Botrimarina mediterranea: one gene and its partner. The protein of the gene in region 1 interacts with the protein of each later gene in a pairwise test. Links are inferred from orthologs where the notes say so. Each region holds a gene or a part of one and is shown on either strand. Other genes may lie near its edges. The genes, in order: Spa11_RS07145 and dnaB.

What was found.
Region 2: the proteins of Spa11_RS07145 (region 1) and dnaB interact in binary tests that used the Escherichia coli proteins (3 or more experiments, as listed by UniProt). The link is inferred for Botrimarina mediterranea from one-to-one orthologs.

The regions. Positions count from the first base shown.
Region 1 is NZ_CP036349.1:1,797,160-1,800,390, forward strand. Bases 32-2,947 are described here. They hold Spa11_RS07145 (ATP-dependent helicase), read left to right. Parts: upstream 32-405; coding sequence 406-2,490; downstream 2,491-2,947. Other genes in these bases: Spa11_RS07140 (YfgM family protein), read right to left, coding at 32-244; Spa11_RS07150 (DUF1571 domain-containing protein), read right to left, coding at 2,661-2,947. In the rest of the region: more of Spa11_RS07140, read right to left, coding at 1-31; more of Spa11_RS07150, read right to left, coding at 2,948-3,231. UniProt on the Escherichia coli protein: Rep helicase is a single-stranded (ss)DNA-dependent ATPase involved in DNA replication; it can initiate unwinding at a nick in the DNA. It binds to ssDNA and acts in a progressive fashion along the DNA in the 3' to 5' direction.
Region 2 is NZ_CP036349.1:874,435-877,702, reverse strand. What follows is about bases 9-2,961. They hold dnaB (replicative DNA helicase), read left to right. Parts: upstream 9-716; coding sequence 717-2,207; downstream 2,208-2,961. Other genes in these bases: Spa11_RS03470 (BamA/TamA family outer membrane protein), read left to right, coding at 2,596-2,961; rplI (50S ribosomal protein L9), read left to right, coding at 9-424. In the rest of the region: more of rplI, read left to right, coding at 1-8; more of Spa11_RS03470, read left to right, coding at 2,962-3,268. UniProt on the Escherichia coli protein: The main replicative DNA helicase, it participates in initiation and elongation during chromosome replication. Travels ahead of the DNA replisome, separating dsDNA into templates for DNA synthesis.

The DNA of each region.
Region 1 (3,231 bases):
CGGCTGTCTTGAGGTCGACGAGGTCGGGGTTCCCCTGCTCGAGGGCCACGGCGAAGTCGGTCCAGCGGTCGGCCTTTGCTGCGGCGTTGGACGCCGACCAGCTATTGACGCCGATGATCGCCGCCACCAAGACCACCAATCCCAGCAGGATTGCCGGGAGTTGCGGCTTGAGGACCTCGATCTTGTCGGCCAGCCAAGAGGCGAGCGTGTTTTCTTCGAGTTCGTGACGGTGCTGGCTGTCCATATCGAAAAGGCCCGCAAGGGCAAGGGCTGGGGCGGAGCTGGGAAACCGGTATGGTAGGGGCAAAAAGGGGAAAGCGGAAAGGGGAATGCCGAATGTCGTCCCATTAGTTTCCTCCCCCCACTTGCTATTTCCACTTTCCCCTTTCCGCATTCCCCTTTCTCGTGCACGGTCTCAACCCCGCCCAACACGACGCGGTCCATACCCTGCGGGGGCCGCTCTTGGTGCTGGCCGGCGCCGGGACGGGGAAGACGCGCGTCGTGACGTTTCGGATCGCCGAGTTGATCCGCAGCGGGGTCCCGGCGCCGCGGATCCTGGCCGTGACGTTCACCCGCAAGGCGGCGGGCGAGATGCAGGAGCGAGCCGTCGAGCTGCTCTCCCGCGGCCGCAAGCGACAGGCCAAGAATCTCCCGAAGCCGGAGATCAGCACCTTCCACTCGCTCTGCGTCCGGGTGCTGCGGCGGCACGCCAAGCGGATGGGGTACCCCGAGCGGTTCACGATCGCGGACCGCAGCGACCAGGAGTCGCAGGCCCGCCAAGCCCTGCGCGAGATCAAGGCGCCGACCGACGCCCTGACGCCAGGCGATCTCTTGGCGCTCGTCAGCCGTTGGAAGATGTCGTCGATCCTGCCCGATGTCGCCGCTTCGCACGCCGAGAGCGACCGCGAGCATCTAGCCGCGGTGGCGTACCGGCGCTATCAGAACAGCCTCAAGAAGGCCGGCGTCGTCGACTTCGACGATCTGTTGTTACTGACCGAGCAGCTCTTTCGTCACCACCCCGACGCGAGGCGCGAAGAGGCGAGCCGCTTCGATCACGTCCTCATCGACGAGTATCAAGATACCAACCACAGCCAATACGAGATCGTCCGTGGCCTGGCGATGGGGCACCGCAATCTGTGCGTCGTGGGGGACGACGACCAGTCGATTTACGCCTGGCGCGGCGCCGAAGTGACGCACATCCTGTCGTTCAAGCGCGACTGGCCGGACGCCAAGGTCGTAAGGCTCGAGGAGAACTACCGCAGCCAGAGCCCGATCATCCACTTCGCCAATACGCTGATCGCGTTCAACACGGTGCGGCATGAGAAGCGGCTGATCCCGCAGCGGCCAGCTGAGGGCGAGGGGGGCGAGCGGCCCCGCATCTTGCAATTCAAGGACGAGACCGACGAAGCCAAGAAAGTCGTCGCCGACTTGAAGGGCCTGCTCATGGCGGGTGGCTGGCGCCTAAGCGGCGAAGACCGGGAGAAGTTCCTCCGCGCGGGCGGCAAGCCGTTGCGGGCGTCGGACTTCGCCATCCTGTTCCGCACCAACGAGCAGCCCCGCGCATTCGAGCAAGAGTTGCGAGCGCAGCAGGTGCCGTACGTGCTAATCGGCGGAATGAGTTTCTACGATCGTCGCGAGGTGCGCGACGTGATCGCTTACCTCAAGCTCGTAGCCAACCCCGACGACGAGCCTTCGCTCCTGCGGGTCTTCAACACGCCCCCGCGTGGACTCGGTGACGCCGCGCGCAAGGCGTTGATGGAACGGGCGGTCGATAAAGGCGTGCCGTTGTGGCGTGTGGTGGACGACCCCGCCAACTGGCCCGGCATGAGCGAACCGGCCCGGCGGGGTCTCAGCGACCTCCGCGACGCGGTGAAGCACTGGCGCGCCGCGGTAGGACTTGAGCCCCTAGCCGTTACGGTGCAACGCGTCATTGACGAAAGCCGCTACCTCGACGAGCTAACACGGCTCTATCCCGACGCGCAGGAGCGAGAGGCCCGTGTCGCGGCGATTGGCGAGCTCGTGAGCGCCGCGGACTCGTACGCCTCACGGAGTCGCAAGGCGACTCTCGCCCAATTCCTCGACGACATCGCCACCGGCGATCGCGACGACGGCGACAAGGACAAACAGCTCAACAGGGACGCCGTCGCGCTGATGACCCTGCACGCCGCCAAAGGCTTAGAGTTCCCGCACGTCTACCTCGTGGGCATGGAAGAGAGCATTCTTCCCCACAAGCGCTCGATCGACGGTGGAGAGATCGCGATCGCCGAAGAGAGACGCCTCGCGTACGTCGGCGTTACCCGCGCACGCGACCGGCTGACGTTGTCGCTAGCGCTGACGCGCCGCAAGTGGGGCAAAGCCAAGGAGACCATCCCCAGCCGGTTTCTCTGGGAGATGACGGGTCAGGCGGACAACCCGAAGTACCTGGAGGCGAAGACGGGGCGGAAGATGCCAGCCCCGCACGGGAAGGGTTCGAAGAACGCCAAGCGCTAATCGGCCTGTAGGGCCGAAATAGGATAGCCCAGCGCAACGCCCTGGGGTCACGGATACGGGTACAAAAGAAAAGCCCTGAAGAGATCGCCTCTCCAGGGCGTCGTTCATTTCTTTGGCGATGTTCACCCAGGGCGTTGCCCTGGGCTGCCCTTACAGGGCTAAGCCTCACCTCACTGGAAATACTCCGGATTCTCCGGCGAGAAGTCCTTGTCCGTGAAGCCGTTGTTCAGCTTGATGTTAGTGTAGATGTACTTCTCTTCCAGGATTGGCTCTCCGCCCTGGACGGCGGGCCAGCTGAACGCCTGGTAGGCGACCGGGATTCGCAGTTCGTTGTCGATAAAGATCTCCGCCTTGTGGTAGCGGAAGTTCTTGCGCGGCGTCGGGTGGATCGCGCGGATCATCGTCACGTCGCGGCCATCGATCGTCGCCTTGCCGTACGATACCTCGCACTCGGCGTATTTGACGTCCTGTTCGGCGATCATCACCAGCTCGGCGGTGAGGTTACGGATGCCGGCCTTCGTGATCGGGTAGCGCTGGCCATTCATCGCCATCATGCCGTCGACCGGCAGGTTCACCTTGCCGAAGCGACGCTTCCAGCCCGACCCCAGCGCGACGAGCTTGCCGTCGTTCTGGTTCTCGACATAGAGAGCTTCCTGACCCGGATTGGGGGTGATGAATCGGGTGTAGACGCTGAAGGGCTGGTGGCGGACTCGGATCTCCATCTTCTGCGGATCGCCGAGC
Region 2 (3,268 bases), 920 kb from region 1 along the record:
GCACCTCGGCAAGCAAGGCGAAGTCGTCGAGGTCAAGTCGGGCTACGCCCTGAACTACCTCATCCCTGAGGGGCTCGCCACGATCGCCAACGACCACCACAAGCGGATGGTCGATAAGCACAAGGCGAAGCTCGCCGAGATCGAGCGTGAACGGCAGGCCGAACTACGTAAGCAGGCCGCCGAGATCACCAAGCAGAGCGTCACGATCGAGGCCAAGGCCACCGAAGAGGGTCACCTCTACGGAAGCGTCGGCGCGGTGGAGATCATCGCCGCCCTGAAGAAGCAGGGCATCACGATGGCCGCCGAGCAGATCAAGCTCGAGGGCGTGCTCAAGGAGCTGGGCCTCTACACCGTCAAGATCCGCTTCTCCAGCGAGGTCGAGGGCGAGCTCAAGGTCTGGGTCGTCCCCGCCGTTGGCGATTGAAGCTAACCTCAGCTGCTGCTAGCAGTTAGATACACGAGGCAGCCGTTCCGATGGGACGGCTGCCTCGCTCTTTGATGGAGACTGATTTAGGATAGCGTCATGCGGAATGACCAACGACGAAGCCCCAATGACCAATAGGGAGCTGCCGCTCCGCCATCATTGGACATTGGGGCTTGGTCATTGGATCGCAAGCGATGGCCCTCGGCGGCATCGATCCGATCGTTAGACGATCTCTACTGCACTCCGGGCGCTGACGCTCCCGGCTCGCCTTGGTTCGAAGGAGCGGACTCTTATGTCGATCGGCGATTCGCGCGACCGTAACGAGACCAGCGGCGAGGGGAAACGCTTCCGGCGAGATGGGCGTGACGGACACGCCCCGCCGCCGATTAAGGCCGAGAGCCTCCTCGAACGGCAGCTGCCGCAGAGCCTCGAGGCCGAGCGGGCCGTGCTGTGCAGTTTGCTGTTATTGCCGGAGGTCGCCGACGACGTCGCCCTGATCCTGGGCGCGGATGATTTTCTCGACGACGCCAACCGCCGCATCTACCGCCATATGGCGGCGATGCACGACGAGGGCGCGGCGATCGACGTGATGCTGCTGATCCAGCGGCTGCGCGACAAGGGCGAGTTCGAGGCGATCGGCGGCAACGCGTACCTAGCCGAACTGAGCGGCGCCGTGGCAACGGCGGCTCACGCCGAGTACTACGCGCAGATTGTCCGTGAGAAGGCGACGCTCCGCGGCCTCATCGAGGCTTCGACGGACATCCTCCGCGACGCCTACGACCCGACGATGGAGCCGCGGCAGCTGCTGAGCCGCGCGGAGGAACGCGTCTTCGGCATCCTCGAAACAAAGGGGCACGGGCAGGTCACGACGATCCGCGATGTGCTGACCGAGTCGATCGCACGGATCGACGCGCGGATGAAGAACGAGCACGCCTTCGGCGGCATCGAGACGGGGTTCGATGACTTCGACGAGATGACCGGCGGCCTGCACGGCTCGCAGCTAGTGATCCTCGCGGCGCGTCCTTCCATGGGCAAAACGGCGCTCGCGATGAACATCGTCGAGCACGTCGCGATCAACTGCCAGCACCCGACGCTGTTTGTCAGCCTCGAAATGGCGGCGCTCGAGCTGGGCGACCGACTGCTCTGCTCTCGCGCGCATGTGAGCGGGCACCGCGTACGCACCGGCCAGATCAAGGTCGAGGAGAGTCAGAAGCTGATCCGCACCGCGGCGGAGATCAGCACGGCGCCGCTCTACATCGACGACTCGCCGAGCCGGACGATGACGGAAATCTCAGCGGCGGCGCGGCGGCTGAAGCGGAAAGAAGGGCTCGGGCTGATTGTCATCGACTACTTGCAGCTGATCGACCCCGACAACTCGCGCGACCCACGGCAGGAACAGGTGGCGAAGATCGCCCGGCGGCTCAAGGGCCTGGCGCGTGAGCTCGATGTGCCGGTGCTGTGCCTAGCGCAGCTCAACCGCCAGACCGAGGCCTCCCGGGACAACAAGCCGCAGCTATCGAACCTGCGTGAGTCGGGCGCGATCGAGCAAGACGCGGACGTGGTGATGTTCATCCACCGTGAAGAGTACTACGCGACGAACGAAGAGGACCGCGAACGCCTCCGCGGCGAGGCGGAGCTGATCATCCGCAAGCAACGCGCCGGCCCGGTAGGTGACGTGAAGCTCACGTGGCTGCACGACTTCACCCGGTTCACCAACCGGGCGCCGCAGCAGTACGACGAGTTCGCCGGCGGCTACGGCGGCGGGGACAACTCGTTCGGTTAGCTAGCGTCGCCGGGTTCTCCAGATTTGAACCTCAAAGGAACAAAGGGAAACGGAGTGTTTTTTGAAGGTCCGTTTCCCTTTGTTCCGTCGTTCCTTTGTGGTTCGCTTCTCTTCTTGCTAGCAGTGCGGGCTAGCGGCGCCGCCGTATCGGCGTGCCCGGGGGCAAAACTTTGCCCCGATTGGCTCAGGAGCCGCCATCGGTCTTGTGGTGAGGTTGCGCTTTTTCTAGTTCTACGCGGCCTCCTTCCCGCTGGAGGGCCTGCGACGGCTTGCGCCTTCGCCTCGGTAGGAATATCAGCGCTCAATCGACCCCGACACGCCCTCGATGCCGCAAGCCCAACGAAGCCCCGTGAACCGGCCATTCGTCGCTCGCCCCTGCGCGAGTCGCTTGGTTAGGTCTCGGGTTTTCGCGATCGTCGCGCTACTGGTCGCGGTTGCGCCGGCCGCCGCACAAGGCATCGGCGATCCGTTCAACGATGCATCGCCGGCAGCGCGGCAACCGATGCCGGGCGACAATGGTCGCAGAGCGACAAGCGGTCTCAGCGAGTTCGCCACCGACGAATTGGTCGCCGACATCCAGGTCCGCGGCAACCAAACGGTCCCGGCGTCGCGGATCCTCAATCAGATGCAAACCCGTGTGGGTCGGCCCTTCGACCCCCGCGCTCTCGCAGGCGACATCAAAAAGCTGGCCTCACTTCCGTACTTCGTCACCGTCCGCCCATTGCACAAGTCGACCGAAACGGGTCGCGTGATCATCCTCGAGGTGGTCGAGCGGCGGACACTCCGCTACGTCGAGTACCTCGGCAATGAATCGATCAAAGAGAAGAAGCTCGCCGAGGCGACAGGACTGACGGTTGGCGGCGCGGTCGATCCCTACGCTGTCGAAGAGGGGAAGCAGAAGATCGCCTCGCTCTACCGTGAGAACGGCTTCAATCGTGTCCACGTCGAAGTCGTCGAGGGCGCCGACTCGAAAGACCAGGGCGTCACCTACAGTATCAACGAGGGCCCGCAGGAACGGATCTGGACCGTCGTCTTCGAGGGAAACGAATTCGCCTCCGACG